Regions from separate parts of the Bacillus paramycoides genome, predicted to be linked through region 2. Evidence: a T-box and tRNA genes for the amino acid it is inferred to sense, from the RefSeq annotation. Region 2 holds a T-box; the other regions hold tRNA genes.
The links. A T-box is a leader RNA that pairs with one kind of tRNA and senses whether it is charged. The one in region 2 lies ahead of tyrS (tyrosine--tRNA ligase), so its partner is inferred to be a tRNA-Tyr.
Positions count from the first base shown of each region.

Region 1: it encodes a tRNA-Tyr, which carries the amino acid that the T-box ahead of tyrS (tyrosine--tRNA ligase) is inferred to sense. The anticodon was not compared.
Region 3: it encodes a tRNA-Tyr, which carries the amino acid that the T-box ahead of tyrS (tyrosine--tRNA ligase) is inferred to sense. The anticodon was not compared.

Region 1 is NZ_CP152427.1:528,284-533,396, reverse strand. Features, by position in the region: gene AAG068_RS02835 (NUDIX hydrolase) at 1-273, opposite strand, end outside; gene AAG068_RS02830 (YebC/PmpR family DNA-binding transcriptional regulator) at 426-1,145, opposite strand; gene AAG068_RS02825 (DUF3884 family protein) at 1,495-1,815, shown strand; gene AAG068_RS02820 (hypothetical protein) at 1,927-2,055, opposite strand; tRNA gene AAG068_RS02815 (tRNA-Leu) at 2,153-2,234, opposite strand; tRNA gene AAG068_RS02810 (tRNA-Cys) at 2,245-2,315, opposite strand; tRNA gene AAG068_RS02805 (tRNA-Gly) at 2,330-2,404, opposite strand; tRNA gene AAG068_RS02800 (tRNA-Gln) at 2,410-2,484, opposite strand; tRNA gene AAG068_RS02795 (tRNA-His) at 2,548-2,623, opposite strand; tRNA gene AAG068_RS02790 (tRNA-Trp) at 2,643-2,716, opposite strand; tRNA gene AAG068_RS02785 (tRNA-Tyr) at 2,724-2,807, opposite strand; tRNA gene AAG068_RS02780 (tRNA-Thr) at 2,818-2,893, opposite strand; tRNA gene AAG068_RS02775 (tRNA-Phe) at 2,912-2,987, opposite strand; tRNA gene AAG068_RS02770 (tRNA-Asp) at 2,997-3,072, opposite strand; tRNA gene AAG068_RS02765 (tRNA-Met) at 3,076-3,152, opposite strand; tRNA gene AAG068_RS02760 (tRNA-Val) at 3,177-3,252, opposite strand; tRNA gene AAG068_RS02755 (tRNA-Glu) at 3,257-3,331, opposite strand; tRNA gene AAG068_RS02750 (tRNA-Ser) at 3,349-3,440, opposite strand; tRNA gene AAG068_RS02745 (tRNA-Asn) at 3,443-3,517, opposite strand; rRNA gene rrf (5S ribosomal RNA) at 3,526-3,641, opposite strand; rRNA gene AAG068_RS02735 (23S ribosomal RNA) at 3,743-5,113, opposite strand, start outside.
Region 2 is NZ_CP152427.1:4,863,706-4,868,818, forward strand. Features, by position in the region: gene AAG068_RS25420 (DUF1641 domain-containing protein) at 1-235, shown strand, start outside; gene AAG068_RS25425 (NAD(P)/FAD-dependent oxidoreductase) at 280-1,458, shown strand; gene tyrS (tyrosine--tRNA ligase) at 1,649-2,911, opposite strand; T-box leader at 2,964-3,179, opposite strand; gene murB (UDP-N-acetylmuramate dehydrogenase) at 3,276-4,193, opposite strand; gene AAG068_RS25440 (SET domain-containing protein) at 4,584-4,979, opposite strand.
Region 3 is NZ_CP152427.1:153,419-158,531, reverse strand. Features, by position in the region: gene rocF (arginase) at 1-400, opposite strand, end outside; gene AAG068_RS00940 (glycerate kinase) at 610-1,755, opposite strand; tRNA gene AAG068_RS00935 (tRNA-Ala) at 1,871-1,943, opposite strand; tRNA gene AAG068_RS00930 (tRNA-Gly) at 1,954-2,025, opposite strand; tRNA gene AAG068_RS00925 (tRNA-Lys) at 2,031-2,106, opposite strand; tRNA gene AAG068_RS00920 (tRNA-Gln) at 2,112-2,186, opposite strand; tRNA gene AAG068_RS00915 (tRNA-Tyr) at 2,252-2,335, opposite strand; tRNA gene AAG068_RS00910 (tRNA-Val) at 2,353-2,428, opposite strand; tRNA gene AAG068_RS00905 (tRNA-Glu) at 2,434-2,508, opposite strand; tRNA gene AAG068_RS00900 (tRNA-Thr) at 2,531-2,603, opposite strand; tRNA gene AAG068_RS00895 (tRNA-Asn) at 2,608-2,682, opposite strand; rRNA gene rrf (5S ribosomal RNA) at 2,692-2,807, opposite strand; rRNA gene AAG068_RS00885 (23S ribosomal RNA) at 2,894-5,113, opposite strand, start outside.

The DNA of each region.
Region 1 (5,113 bases), 960 kb from region 2:
GCTCACGTATGCGACTTTAAAAACAACAGCTAGAATGTGCATGGAAGCATTATAATAAACTCCTGTAATACCGATAGGCTTCACCGTTAATCCTGTTTCCTCTTTTATTTCCCTACAAACAGCTTGATCGAGCGCTTCTCCTTCTTCTACCTGTCCTCCTGGCAACTCCCACGTATCCGATCGCCAATGTACTTTAGCTAATAACACTTCGTCTTTTTCATTTGTTAAATAACCTGCTACAGCAACGATATGCTTTGGTGTTTTATGTTCCATATTAAGCCTCCTAGCAATAATGAATATTTCACATATCCGTATAAGCATATTCCCTGTCTACAACAAAATACCTTTACTCATTCATCCCCTTAATTAAATTCATAAAAAAGAAGCCCCTATCCGTTAAACGAAAGGGGCTTCTATCTATCGTATTATTCTCCTAAGTCTACGTTGTGGTAAACTTGTTGCACATCTTCTAGATCTTCTAACGCATCAACCATTTTTTCAAATTGCACTTGTGCATCTTCAGGAAGTGTTACATCACTTTGTGCAAGCATTGTTAATTCAGCAACTGTGAATTCTTCAACACCAGCATCTTTAAGTGCAGATTGTACTGCATGGAATTGATCAGGCTCAGCATACACGATAACAGCATCTTCTTCTTCAAGAATATCACGTGCATCCACATCTGCTTCCATTAAAATTTCAAGCACTTCATCTGATGTTTTCCCTTCAAGACCGATAACAGCTGTCGCATCAAACATGTAAGCTACAGAACCGTTTACACCCATGTTACCACTGTTTTTGCTAAATGCAGCTCGTACATCTGCTGCAGTACGGTTTACGTTATTCGTAAGTGTATCTACAATTACCATAGATCCATTTGGTCCGAATCCTTCATAACGAAGCTCATCATAATTTTCTTCTGAACCGCCTTTTGCTTTTTCAACTGCACGATCGATAATTGTTCTTGGAACATTATATGTTTTCGCACGTTCCAATACAACTCTAAGCGCTTGGTTTGATTCTGGATCTGGCTCGCCTTGTTTTGCCGCCACATAAATTTCACGTCCAAATTTCGCGTATATACGGCTAGTATTTGCATCTTTTGATGCTTTTTTATCCTTAATATTATTCCATTTACGACCCATACTTTCCACTCTCTTTCCCGTTTTAAATCTACATAAAAATATTAATATGAAATATAATGTGTATTCAACACATTTTTAAAAGAAATATAAAAAGTTCATCTTTAATTCATATTACAGACATAATATAAATCACTATCATTTTGTTCTTTCGACAAGTTATATTATACATGAATTCCTACGTTTATTACGAATTTTAGAAGCACATAGTATAATTTAACAAAAAAACTCTAACTTTTCTGTTAGAGTTTTTTATATCGCCGATACCTATTTCCATAATATCACTATAATTACTTTCTATTGTTGTATAATTAAAATAAGAAAAAATTTAAAGGGGAAATGGGGGAGAATTATGACACATTCAAACGAAAAAAACACACATGCTCTTAAAGGAATAGGAGAAAAGCTAAACCCAACTATCTATCAAGTGAGATTGATGAAATTAGATGAACCAATTCGATTTGAGTCGTTTCCTGAATTAAAGGAATTAGGAGACTGGTTGAGCACTTCAACGCAAATGTGGGCGTGCCACTCAACTATGTACAAGTACAACAGAGCAGAGTTTGAAAAGAGGTTTTTAGAAATTACAAACTTAACCGTTGATAATGTACTAATATCTACTGGTGGTGTCGGATTTAACTTCATGTCACCGGGGTGGAGAAATTCTCTCTAGAGTGCTCAAAAAGAATATTGTATATCCAATATTCCGATGGCATTTTATAGAATAATGGAATGAACAGGATAAAAATGAATATTCGTTTTTATCCTGTTCATTTTTCGTAGTTTACTCCAACTGTATCGCATGGGCTTTCATAGAGAAAAAATTTAATGCTTCTTCATCAATGGTTACATACGGCGATTTCTTTGCCAATTTTAATTCTGCTTCTAGTAATAATGTTCTACGTTTACCCACCGCACACGACCTTTTTAGTGCTTATTTTACCGTCTAATGAAAACATAAAAAAGCTCTATACAATTAGTATAGAGCTTTTTTATTACGCCGTTCGTGATACCGATGGTCGGGGTCGAACCGACACTCCCGAAGGAACACGATTTTGAGTCGTGCGCGTCTGCCAATTCCGCCACATCGGCACAAAAGAAAAGGCGGCAACCGGATTTGAACCGGTGATAAAGGTTTTGCAGACCTCTGCCTTACCACTTGGCTATGCCGCCATATAAAATTTTACTGGAGCGGAAGACGGGATTCGAACCCGCGACCCCAACCTTGGCAAGGTTGTATTCTACCACTGAACTACTTCCGCAAAAATGGCTGGGCTAGCTGGATTCGAACCAGCGCATGACGGAGTCAAAGTCCGTTGCCTTACCGCTTGGCTATAGCCCATCGAATTCCTACTTAATTATATGTAAGTATCCATTAGATTATTTGTAATTTTTAAAATAAAAATGGGGCGACTGATGGGAATCGAACCCACGAATGCCGGAGCCACAATCCGGTGCGTTAACCACTTCGCCACAACCGCCATGTTGTGTAAATATATTTGGCAGGGGCAGTAGGAATCGAACCCACACTGGAGGTTTTGGAGACCTCAGTTCTACCTTTAAACTATGCCCCTATGCAAATGGTGGAGGGGGGCAGATTCGAACTGCCGAACCCGAAGGAGCGGATTTACAGTCCGCCGCGTTTAGCCACTTCGCTACCCCTCCGAAACTTACATGGTGCCGGCTAGAGGACTTGAACCCCCAACCTACTGATTACAAGTCAGTTGCTCTACCAATTGAGCTAAGCCGGCGTATATGATTAAGATAAATGGTGGCTCGGGACGGAATCGAACCGCCGACACGAGGATTTTCAGTCCTCTGCTCTACCGACTGAGCTACCGAGCCTTATTAAAATGGCGGTCCCGACCGGGGTCGAACCGGCGATCTCCTGCGTGACAGGCAGGCATGTTAACCACTACACCACGGGACCATTTGGTTGCGGGGACAGGATTTGAACCTGCGACCTTCGGGTTATGAGCCCGACGAGCTACCGTGCTGCTCCACCCCGCGATAATACTATTCATATAATTTATATGGTGGAGGATGACGGGATCGAACCGCCGACCCCCTGCTTGTAAGGCAGGTGCTCTCCCAGCTGAGCTAATCCTCCAAAGTGGTGACCCGTACGGGATTCGAACCCGTGTTACCGCCGTGAAAGGGCGGTGTCTTAACCACTTGACCAACGGGCCAAATATTATAAATCCTATGGCGGAGAGCAAGGGATTCGAACCCTTGATACGCTTATGACGTATACACGATTTCCAATCGTGCTCCTTCGGCCAACTCGGACAGCTCTCCAATGGCTCCGCAGGTAGGAATCGAACCTACGACCGATCGGTTAACAGCCGATAGCTCTACCGCTGAGCTACTGCGGAATAATATTGCCTGGCAACGTCCTACTCTCACAGGGACAAGGTCCCAACTACCATCGGCGCTAGAGAGCTTAACTTCCGTGTTCGGTATGGGAACGGGTGTGACCTCTCTGCCATCATTACCAGACATTATTCTTTTGAGACAATCATTATTATAACTTATTTTCTTTAAAAGTCAACAAGTTTTTTTATGTTCTCTCAAAACTAGATAACATTGCTTCATATTATATGGTTAAGTCCTCGATCTATTAGTATTCGTCAGCTCCACATGTCACCATGCTTCCACCTCGAACCTATCAACCTGATCATCTTTCAGGGATCTTACTAGCTTACGCTATGGGAAATCTCATCTTGAGGGGGGCTTCATGCTTAGATGCTTTCAGCACTTATCCCTTCCGCACATAGCTACCCAGCTATGCCCTTGGCAGAACAACTGGTACACCAGCGGTGCGTCCATCCCGGTCCTCTCGTACTAAGGACAGCTCCTCTCAAATTTCCTACGCCCACGACGGATAGGGACCGAACTGTCTCACGACGTTCTGAACCCAGCTCGCGTACCGCTTTAATGGGCGAACAGCCCAACCCTTGGGACCGACTACAGCCCCAGGATGCGATGAGCCGACATCGAGGTGCCAAACCTCCCCGTCGATGTGGACTCTTGGGGGAGATAAGCCTGTTATCCCCGGGGTAGCTTTTATCCGTTGAGCGATGGCCCTTCCATGCGGAACCACCGGATCACTAAGCCCGACTTTCGTCCCTGCTCGACTTGTAGGTCTCGCAGTCAAGCTCCCTTATGCCTTTGCACTCTACGAATGATTTCCAACCATTCTGAGGGAACCTTTGGGCGCCTCCGTTACACTTTAGGAGGCGACCGCCCCAGTCAAACTGCCCACCTGACACTGTCTCCCGGGTCGATAAGACCCGTAGGTTAGAATTTCAATACAGTCAGGGCGGTATCCCACCAGCGCCTCCACCGAAGCTAGCGCTCCGGTTTCAAAGGCTCCCGCCTATCCTGTACAAACTGTACCAAAATTCAATATCAGGCTACAGTAAAGCTCCACGGGGTCTTTCCGTCCTGTCGCGGGTAACCTGCATCTTCACAGGTACTATAATTTCACCGAGTCTCTGGTTGAGACAGTGCCCAAATCGTTACACCTTTCGTGCGGGTCGGAACTTACCCGACAAGGAATTTCGCTACCTTAGGACCGTTATAGTTACGGCCGCCGTTTACTGGGGCTTCAGTTCAGAGCTTCGCTTACGCTAACCCCTCTCCTTAACCTTCCAGCACCGGGCAGGTGTCACCCCCTATACTTCGCCTTACGGCTTCGCAGAGAGCTGTGTTTTTGCTAAACAGTCGCTTGGGCCTATTCACTGCGGCTTTCCGTTAAGAAAGCACCCCTTCTCCCGAAGTTACGGGGTCATTTTGCCGAGTTCCTTAACCAGAGTTCTCTCGCACACCTTAGGATTCTCTCCTCGCCTACCTGTGTCGGTTTGCGGTACAGGCACCTTTTATCTCGCTAGAAGCTTTTCTTGGCAGCGGGGAATCAAAGACTTCGCTCCATAAGGAGCTTCCCCATCACAGCTCAGCCTTCACGATAA
Region 2 (5,113 bases):
TGAAGTATTAAAAAGCGACACTGTTGGTGCAATTACAGAGCTTGTAGAACCTGTAAAAGATACAGTGAAAAGCATGGCTGCAACTGCAATCGAAGCGAAAGATCGTGCTGACGAAAGCAACGAAGTTATCGGCCTATTCGGTCTGTTAAAATTACTAAAAGATCCACAAGCACAAAAAATGTTCCGCTTTGTGAACGCATATCTTCAAATTAGTGCAGAACGTAACAATAAATAATTTAACTTATAACAACAATTAGTAAAGACGGGGGATATCATACTATGTCAAAACAAATTGTCATCTTAGGCGCTGGTTATGGCGGTCTTCTTGCCGCTTTAAACGTACGTAAATATTACAGCAAATCAGAAGCACAAGTTACAGTGATTAACCAATACCCAACACACCAAATCATCACTGAATTACACCGCCTTGCAGCTGGTAACGTGTCTGAGCAAGCAATTGCAATGCCACTTACAAAGCTTTTCAAAGGTAAAGATATCGATCTTAAAATTGCAACAGTTGAGTCATTCTCAGTTGATAGCAAAGAAATCAAACTAGCTGGCGGCACTACTTTATCTTACGATGCACTTGTAGTTGCTTTAGGAAGTAAAACTGCTTACTTCGGTATTCCAGGACTAGAAGAAAACAGCATGGTATTAAAATCTGCTGCTGATGCAAACAAAATCTACAAACACGTTGAAGACCGTATTCGTGAATACGCGAAAACGAAAAACGAAGCTGATGCTACAATCGTAATCGGTGGTGGCGGATTAACTGGCGTTGAGCTAGTTGGTGAGCTTGCTGACATTATGCCTAAACTTGCAAAAAGCCACGGCGTAAATCCAAAAGAAGTTAAACTTCTTCTTGTGGAAGCAGGTCCAAAAATCCTTCCAGTATTACCAGACCACTTAATCGAACGTGCAACTACTAGCCTAGAAGCACGCGGCGTTACATTCTTAACAGGTCTTCCTGTAACAAACGTTGCTGGCAACGAAATCGACTTAAAAGATGGTCAAAAACTTGTTGCTAACACATTCGTTTGGACAGGTGGCGTTCAAGGTAACCCACTAATCGGTGAATCAGGTCTTGAAGTAAACCGTGGTCGTGCAACAGTTGATGCATACCTACAATCTACTTCTCACAAAAACGTATTCGTTGCTGGAGACAGCGCTGTTGTCTTCGCTCCAGACGGACGTCCATACCCACCAACTGCACAAATCGCTTGGCAAATGGGTGAGTTAATTGGATACAACTTATACGCTGCACTAAAAGGCAAAGCATTCGAAGAGTTCGCACCTGTAAACTCTGGAACACTTGCTAGTCTAGGACGTAAAGATGCTGTTGCTACAATCGGAGCAAGCAATACTCCACTTAAAGGCTTACCAGCATCATTAATGAAAGAAGCAAGTAACGTTCGTTACTTATCACACATTAAAGGTCTATTCAGCTTAGCTTACTAATCTGATTATAAGCCCGAATCATGCCCAGCATGGTTCGGGCTTTTTTAGTCCGTAATTTCCTCTAACTTATTTATTCGGCAGAAGAATAATATAACCCTTTTAATTATCTAAATTTACTGATTATTTTATGTCTAAATTGTGTATATGAAAGGATGGAAGTATTCTTTCTACTCCCATCCTTTCACACAAATTATTCTCCTAACTTCACTAAGCTGTAGTTCTTCTTCCCTTTACGAATAATAATAAATCGTCCATCAAATGAATTTTCTACAGTCACATCCGTATCTACATCCGTTACTTTTTCACCATTCATAGAAATAGCTCCGTTATTAATATCCTCACGTGCTTGTCGTCTAGATGGTTCAATTCCTAAATCGACTAGCCATTCTACGATATTTTTCGTCTCTTTTGAAGACTGGAATGTTGGCATTTCTTTAAAGCCTTGCTCAATTTCATCGGCTGTTAACGATTTAATATCTCCGCTAAATAATGCTGCGGTAATTTTCACAGCTTGCAGGAATGCCTCTTCTCCATGAACAAATTTCGTCATTTCTTCCGCTAATACTTTTTGCGCTTCACGTTTATGAGGCTCCGTTTCTACCTTCACTGCCAATTCATCGATGCGCTCTTTCGTTAAGAACGTAAAGTATTTCAAGTATTTAACGACATCACGGTCATCTGTATTTACCCAGAACTGGTAAAATTCAAATGGTGTTGTTTTTTCAGGATCAAGCCAAACCGCACCACCTGCTGATTTACCAAACTTCGTACCATCTGATTTCAACAATAACGGAATCGTTAATCCGAATACCTTCGCTTCGTGTCCTTCTAACTTACGAATTAAGTCTAACCCACTCGTAATATTTCCCCATTGGTCACTACCACCAATTTGCAGTTGAACATCTTCTTTCGTGTATAAATGATGGAAGTCCATCGCTTGCAAGATTTGGTACGTAAATTCTGTGAAAGAAATTCCTGTATCTAAACGACTTGCTACAATGTCCTTCGCTAACATGCTATTGATGCTAAAGTTTTTTCCGTAATCACGTAAAAATTCGATAATGTTTATTTCATGTGTCCAGTCGTAGTTATTTACCATCTTCACTTCGCTATTTCCGCCAAAATCAAACAGCTTTTTCATTTGCGCTGTTAACGCATCCACGTTATGCTGCACTACTTCTAACGTTTGAAGTTGACGTTCTGATTGACGTCCGCTCGGATCACCAATTGTTCCTGTTGCCCCGCCGATTAAAATAACTGGATGATGACCAGCTAACTGGAATCTCTTCATCATCATAAACGGAATCAAATGTCCGATATGCATACTATCACCAGTCGGATCAACTCCGCAGTATAGTGAAATCTTTTTCTCTTCTACTAGCTTACGTAAACCTTCTTCATCTGTCTGTTGATTAATGGCACCGCGCCATTCTAATTCATCAATAATGTTCATCTTTTGTCATCCCCTCTATTTTTTTGAAAACAAAAAATCCCTATGTCTATGACATAGGGACGATTATTCACCGTGTTACCACCCAGTTTGTATAAATAGCATAGCTACTCATACCACTCTTAGCAATAATATCGATTGCCAATCCGCTTAGCATTACCTAAGATACTCCAGAGTGTAATTCGCAAGTTTGTTTGTGCTAGGTTCCAGCAACCCCTAGCTCTCTCGTTAACAGTGACAAACTGCTACTGGGCTCTTTCAACGTATGTTATTTGTTAAATTATTAGCCATTATATTGAATCGCAAACAAATTGTCAACAATACCCAAATATTATTTTAAAATAATTCACAGTTTCATACGTAGAGTTTATTCTTTATCTTCTCCAATAATTCTTACTTCTCGCTCTAACTTCACGCCAAATTTCTCTTCAACAGTCTTTTGTACGAAGTGAATTAAATCGATGTAATCTTGTGCTGTTCCGTTATCAACATTCACCATAAATCCAGCGTGTTTTAGAGAAACTTCCACTCCGCCAATTCGCTTACCTTGTAGCCCTGATTCTTGAATTAGTTTACCAGCAAAGTTATTTGGTGGGCGCTTAAATACGCTACCACATGAAGGATATTCTAGAGGCTGTTTTGACTCACGTTTGAACGTTAAATCATCCATTTTTGCTTTAATTTCTTCATGTACACCTTCTTCAAGTTCAAATCTCGCTTCAAGAATAATGTAATGGTTGTTCGCAAATACACTCTTACGATATCCAAATTCAAATGCTTCTTTCGTCAAAGTACGTAGCTCTCCATCACCTGTCATTACGACAGCTTCTGTTAATACAAACGAAATTTCACCGCCGTAAGCACCAGCATTCATATATAATGCTCCGCCAACTGAACCTGGAATACCACAAGCAAACTCAAGACCCGTTAAATTATGATCTAATGCAATACGTGATACATCAATAATTGCCGCACCGCACTGTGCTACAATCGTCGTTCCTGTTACAGTAACACCTGTAATATGAATTAAACTTACTGTAATTCCGCGAATTCCACCATCTTTAATAATGACATTCGATCCATTTCCTAAAAACGTAACTGGAATATTATATTTGTTAGCATATTTAATAACTTTTTGAATTTCATCATAATTTGTCGGTGCAACGAACACATCTGCTTTTCCACCAACTTTAATATGCGTATGATTCTTTAACATTTCATCTTGTTTCACATGACCTTCAGGCAATACCGTACTTAAATATTCATAAACCTCTTGCATATTCATTTTACGATTCCTCTATTTCTATATTCTTTTTATCCCGTTATACGGGCCCATAATATCCCCACATACATGAAATGAACCTAAAGTGGTGGATACAGTGTACCCAAAATCAATTCGAGACACCTATAAACCTCTTAATTTATAAGAGGTGCCACTCATATTAAAATATATATTGCATAATAAAGCAACCCAAATGAGCTACTAAACTTGACATGTCATCAGAAAGACAACAATTTGTAAAATATATTACTTTTTCAACACACTATCCTTCAGTATCTTACTATATCATACGAAAATAAAGTGGTATTTTTTTGTAATATTTACTTTATTTTCATCACTAAAAAGGGAGGCTTTTACCTATGTAAAAGCCTCCCTTTCATCACTTATTATAAATTACTTTTCGTTCTCTTCTTTTTCCTTATCAAACCATAACAGCTCGTCATTATCAACTTCACCATTATAATTGATTAAGATTTCTTCTCCCGCTTTTATATCCTTATAAGCGAAGAAGTTAAACGTATGGTTCTCGAAGACAATATCATACGTTGCATTCGGTGTATATGAATGATTAAATAACATACCGTATCCTAAAAGGATTGCCGTATGATTTACCCCATACTCAAATGCGTAATCAGCAAGCAACGTTTTCTCAATGTGTTCATGCTGTTCATTCGGATAAGAGATAACTGGTGCTGCGTGTATCAACTCACCTTTTTTAATATCACGAGTTGCAAATACACCTCTATTAAATTCTCCATCACTAAGTTCAGAAGTCTTAACTTCGATCATATGCGTCACCTATATAATTCTTTCTTTGAAGTATTTTAATTCCGCTATTAGCTGAATTTTATCTCCTTAAGCTTGGCAGAAAACGCACAGAAAAGCAATTAAATTCCGCTCAAGTATTCGTTTAAATGAAAAAA
Region 3 (5,113 bases), 580 kb from region 2:
ATGGTGAAGTTTCCTCTGTATTTAAATCACCATGTGCATCATACCAAATAACACCTAAGTTTTTATAATGTTTTGCAACACCAGCTAATGTACCAATAGCAATACTATGGTCGCCACCTAATACAAGTGGAAAACGTCCTTCTTCTATAATATGATCCACCTTACTTGCTAATTCGTTACATACAGTTGCAACTTGTGTAAGGTTTCTTAAGCTTGTATTTACATCTATTTCTTTTTCTCTCTCTATACATATATCTCCCATATCTTTAACGTCATATCCAATTCCTTCGATTCTTTCAATTACACCTGCATAACGGATTGCGCTCGGCCCCATATCAACTCCACGACGCATTTGTCCTAAGTCCATTGGAACTCCAATAACTGAGATTTCTTTTTTCATAGATAGTATCCCCCTTTTGTGCCTTCACTAAATATTTTAAATCTTTTATATAGTCTGACTCAACTCGACATTTTTCTGTATGGATATACAAATTATTCACTTATATTTGCTTTAAAATCCAAATGTTAAGACTATTCTATGTATAAAGTTAACTTAATGAAATAACTACCATCATTATTATTAAATAATAATAAAAAACACTCCTACATTTAGAAGTGTTTTTCTGATGCTATTTTCCACACTAATGCAATATTCTTTGCTGTCATTTCAACATTCTCTTCTGCTACTTTATATGCCTCTTCTAATGTCATCGGACTCGCTGTAATACTAAATACTGCATCAATTCCTTTTCCATGGACAGCCGGATAATTAGGAGATACAGATCCTCCAATAGCGATAACAGGAATATAAAAACGCTTTGCACGCTCCGCAACACCTACAGGGGCCTTTCCATATGCTGTTTGTTCATCTATTCTACCTTCACCAGTTATAATTAAATCTGCTCCTTCTATATGCTTATCAAAATTTGTATAATCTAATACAATTTCAATTCCTCTCCGCAAGTTTCCCTTTAACACTGCAATAACAGCTGCTCCCATTCCTCCTGCAGCTCCTGCACCAGACATTTGAGATACGTCACAAGATAAGAATTGTTTAAAAATATGCGCATAATGCTTTAAATTCTCATCCAGCTCTTTCATCATCTCTGCATCCGCACCCTTTTGCCGTCCAAATACGAAAGATGCTCCTCTTATTCCAACTAACGGATTATCTACATCACATGCTGCTTCTATCTTTATATGCGCTAAACGGGAATCCATTTGGGAAAAATCAATAGCGACAATCGAATGTAACGTCCCTCCAGATGGATCTATGACTTCCCCTTCTCCATCTATAAACCTGACTCCTAAAGCCGACAACATACCCGCTCCACCATCATTTGTAGCACTTCCTCCAAGTCCTAAAATAATGTGCTCAGCTCCTTCGTCTAGTGCATGTAGTATAAGTTCTCCTGTTCCTTTCGTCGTTGTAATAAGTGGGTTTCGTTTTTCTACCGGAACATGTTGTAATCCTGATGCTGCTGCCATTTCAATAAACGCTGTCTTTTTATCTTTAGACATACCATAAAAGGCTTGTACGCTCTCTCTAAGCGGCCCTGTCACACGAAGTGATATAATACTTCCTCCTGTAGCATCAACAAGGGAATCAACCGTTCCTTCCCCTCCATCTCCAATCGGTATCTTTACATATTCTGCATTAGGGAAAATTGTCCCAAAACCTCTTTCTATAGCTTCACATACTTCTATAGCTTTTAAGCTTTCTTTATATGAATCAGATGCAATAACAACTTTCACAATTATCCCCTACCCTTTACTTTTACGTTTTCTTCATTTTAAACGACAAGTATGAAGGTTGTCTTTTCAAACACAAAAAAAGCTTACATCATATGATGTAAGCTTTTCTATTAGATGGAGCCTAGCGGGATCGAACCGCTGACCTCCTGCGTGCAAGGCAGGCGCTCTCCCAGCTGAGCTAAGGCCCCTTAGTAATTAAGCGGAAGACGGGATTCGAACCCGCGACCCCAACCTTGGCAAGGTTGTATTCTACCACTGAACTACTTCCGCGAAAATGGTGAGCCATGAAGGACTCGAACCTTCGACCCTCTGATTAAAAGTCAGATGCTCTACCAACTGAGCTAATGGCTCGTAAATGGCTGGGCTAGCTGGATTCGAACCAGCGCATGACGGAGTCAAAGTCCGTTGCCTTACCGCTTGGCTATAGCCCATTAATATTTACTAGTATGGTTATCTTTTCAAAAAAATAAACCCTCTCAGGTTATTTTAAAGAAAATGGTGGAGGGGGGCAGATTCGAACTGCCGAACCCGAAGGAGCGGATTTACAGTCCGCCGCGTTTAGCCACTTCGCTACCCCTCCGACATTTAAAATATATATGGTGGAGGATGACGGGATCGAACCGCCGACCCCCTGCTTGTAAGGCAGGTGCTCTCCCAGCTGAGCTAATCCTCCAAAAGTGGTGACCCGTACGGGATTCGAACCCGTGTTACCGCCGTGAAAGGGCGGTGTCTTAACCACTTGACCAACGGGCCAAAAATTGTAAAAATCTTCCCAAGCTTCCAACCGGGCTTGAACCGGTGACCTCTTCCTTACCATGGAAGTGCTCTACCAGCTGAGCTATGGAAGCATAATGGCTCCGCAGGTAGGACTCGAACCTACGACCGATCGGTTAACAGCCGATAGCTCTACCACTGAGCTACTGCGGAATAATATTAGCCTGGCAACGTCCTACTCTCACAGGGACAAGGTCCCAACTACCATCGGCGCTAGAGAACTTAACTTCCGTGTTCGGTATGGGAACGGGTGTGACCTCTCTGCCATCATTACCAGACTTTTATCATTATAAACATTTCTTTCGAAATGTCAAGAAGAAAATTATATATTCCTTCAAAACTAGATAACATTGCTTCATATTATATGGTTAAGTCCTCGATCTATTAGTATTCGTCAGCTCCACATGTCACCATGCTTCCACCTCGAACCTATCAACCTGATCATCTTTCAGGGATCTTACTAGCTTACGCTATGGGAAATCTCATCTTGAGGGGGGCTTCATGCTTAGATGCTTTCAGCACTTATCCCTTCCGCACATAGCTACCCAGCTATGCCCTTGGCAGAACAACTGGTACACCAGCGGTGCGTCCATCCCGGTCCTCTCGTACTAAGGACAGCTCCTCTCAAATTTCCTACGCCCACGACGGATAGGGACCGAACTGTCTCACGACGTTCTGAACCCAGCTCGCGTACCGCTTTAATGGGCGAACAGCCCAACCCTTGGGACCGACTACAGCCCCAGGATGCGATGAGCCGACATCGAGGTGCCAAACCTCCCCGTCGATGTGGACTCTTGGGGGAGATAAGCCTGTTATCCCCGGGGTAGCTTTTATCCGTTGAGCGATGGCCCTTCCATGCGGAACCACCGGATCACTAAGCCCGACTTTCGTCCCTGCTCGACTTGTAGGTCTCGCAGTCAAGCTCCCTTATGCCTTTGCACTCTACGAATGATTTCCAACCATTCTGAGGGAACCTTTGGGCGCCTCCGTTACACTTTAGGAGGCGACCGCCCCAGTCAAACTGCCCACCTGACACTGTCTCCCGGGTCGATAAGACCCGTAGGTTAGAATTTCAATACAGTCAGGGCGGTATCCCACCAGCGCCTCCACCGAAGCTAGCGCTCCGGTTTCAAAGGCTCCCGCCTATCCTGTACAAACTGTACCAAAATTCAATATCAGGCTACAGTAAAGCTCCACGGGGTCTTTCCGTCCTGTCGCGGGTAACCTGCATCTTCACAGGTACTATAATTTCACCGAGTCTCTGGTTGAGACAGTGCCCAAATCGTTACACCTTTCGTGCGGGTCGGAACTTACCCGACAAGGAATTTCGCTACCTTAGGACCGTTATAGTTACGGCCGCCGTTTACTGGGGCTTCAGTTCAGAGCTTCGCTTACGCTAACCCCTCTCCTTAACCTTCCAGCACCGGGCAGGTGTCACCCCCTATACTTCGCCTTACGGCTTCGCAGAGAGCTGTGTTTTTGCTAAACAGTCGCTTGGGCCTATTCACTGCGGCTTTCCGTTAAGAAAGCACCCCTTCTCCCGAAGTTACGGGGTCATTTTGCCGAGTTCCTTAACCAGAGTTCTCTCGCACACCTTAGGATTCTCTCCTCGCCTACCTGTGTCGGTTTGCGGTACAGGCACCTTTTATCTCGCTAGAAGCTTTTCTTGGCAGCGGGGAATCAAAGACTTCGCTCCATAAGGAGCTTCCCCATCACAGCTCAGCCTTCACGATAAGCGGATTTTCCTACTTATCAGCCTAACTGCTTGGACGTGCACAACCAATCGCACGCTTCTTCTATCCTTCTGCGTCCCTCCATTGCTCAAACGATAAAGAGGTGGTACAGGAATATCAACCTGTTGTCCATCGCCTACGCCTGTCGGCCTCGGCTTAGGTCCTGACTAACCCTGAGCGGACGAGCCTTCCTCAGGAAACCTTAGGCATTCGGTGGACGGGATTCTCACCCGTCTTTCGCTACTCATACCGGCATTCTCACTTCTAAGCACTCCACCAGTCCTTACGGTCTGACTTCACTGTCCTTAGAACGCTCCCCTACCACTGATACCATTCGGTATCAATCCGCAGCTTCGGTGGTGTATTTAGCCCCGGTACATTTTCGGCGCAGAGTCACTCGACTAGTGAGCTATTACGCACTCTTTAAATGGTGGCTGCTTCTAAGCCAACATCCTAGTTGTCTAAGCAACTCCACATCCTTTTCCACTTAATACACACTTTGGGACCTTAGCTGGCGGTCTGGGCTGTTTCCCTTTTGACTACGGATCTTATCACTCGCAGTCTGACTCCTAAGGATAAGTCATTGGCATTCGGAGTTTGACTGAATTCGGTAATCCGATGAGGACCCCTAGTCCAATCAGTGCTCTACCTCCAAGACTCTTACACTTAAGGCTAGCCCTAAAGCTATTTCGGGGAGAACCAGCTATCTCCAGGTTCGATTGGAATTTCTCCGCTACCCACACCTCATCCCCGCACTTTTCAACGTGCGTGGGTTCGGGCCTCCATTCAGTGTTACCTGAACTTCACCCTGGACATGGGTAGATCACCTGGTTTCGGGTCTACGACCACGT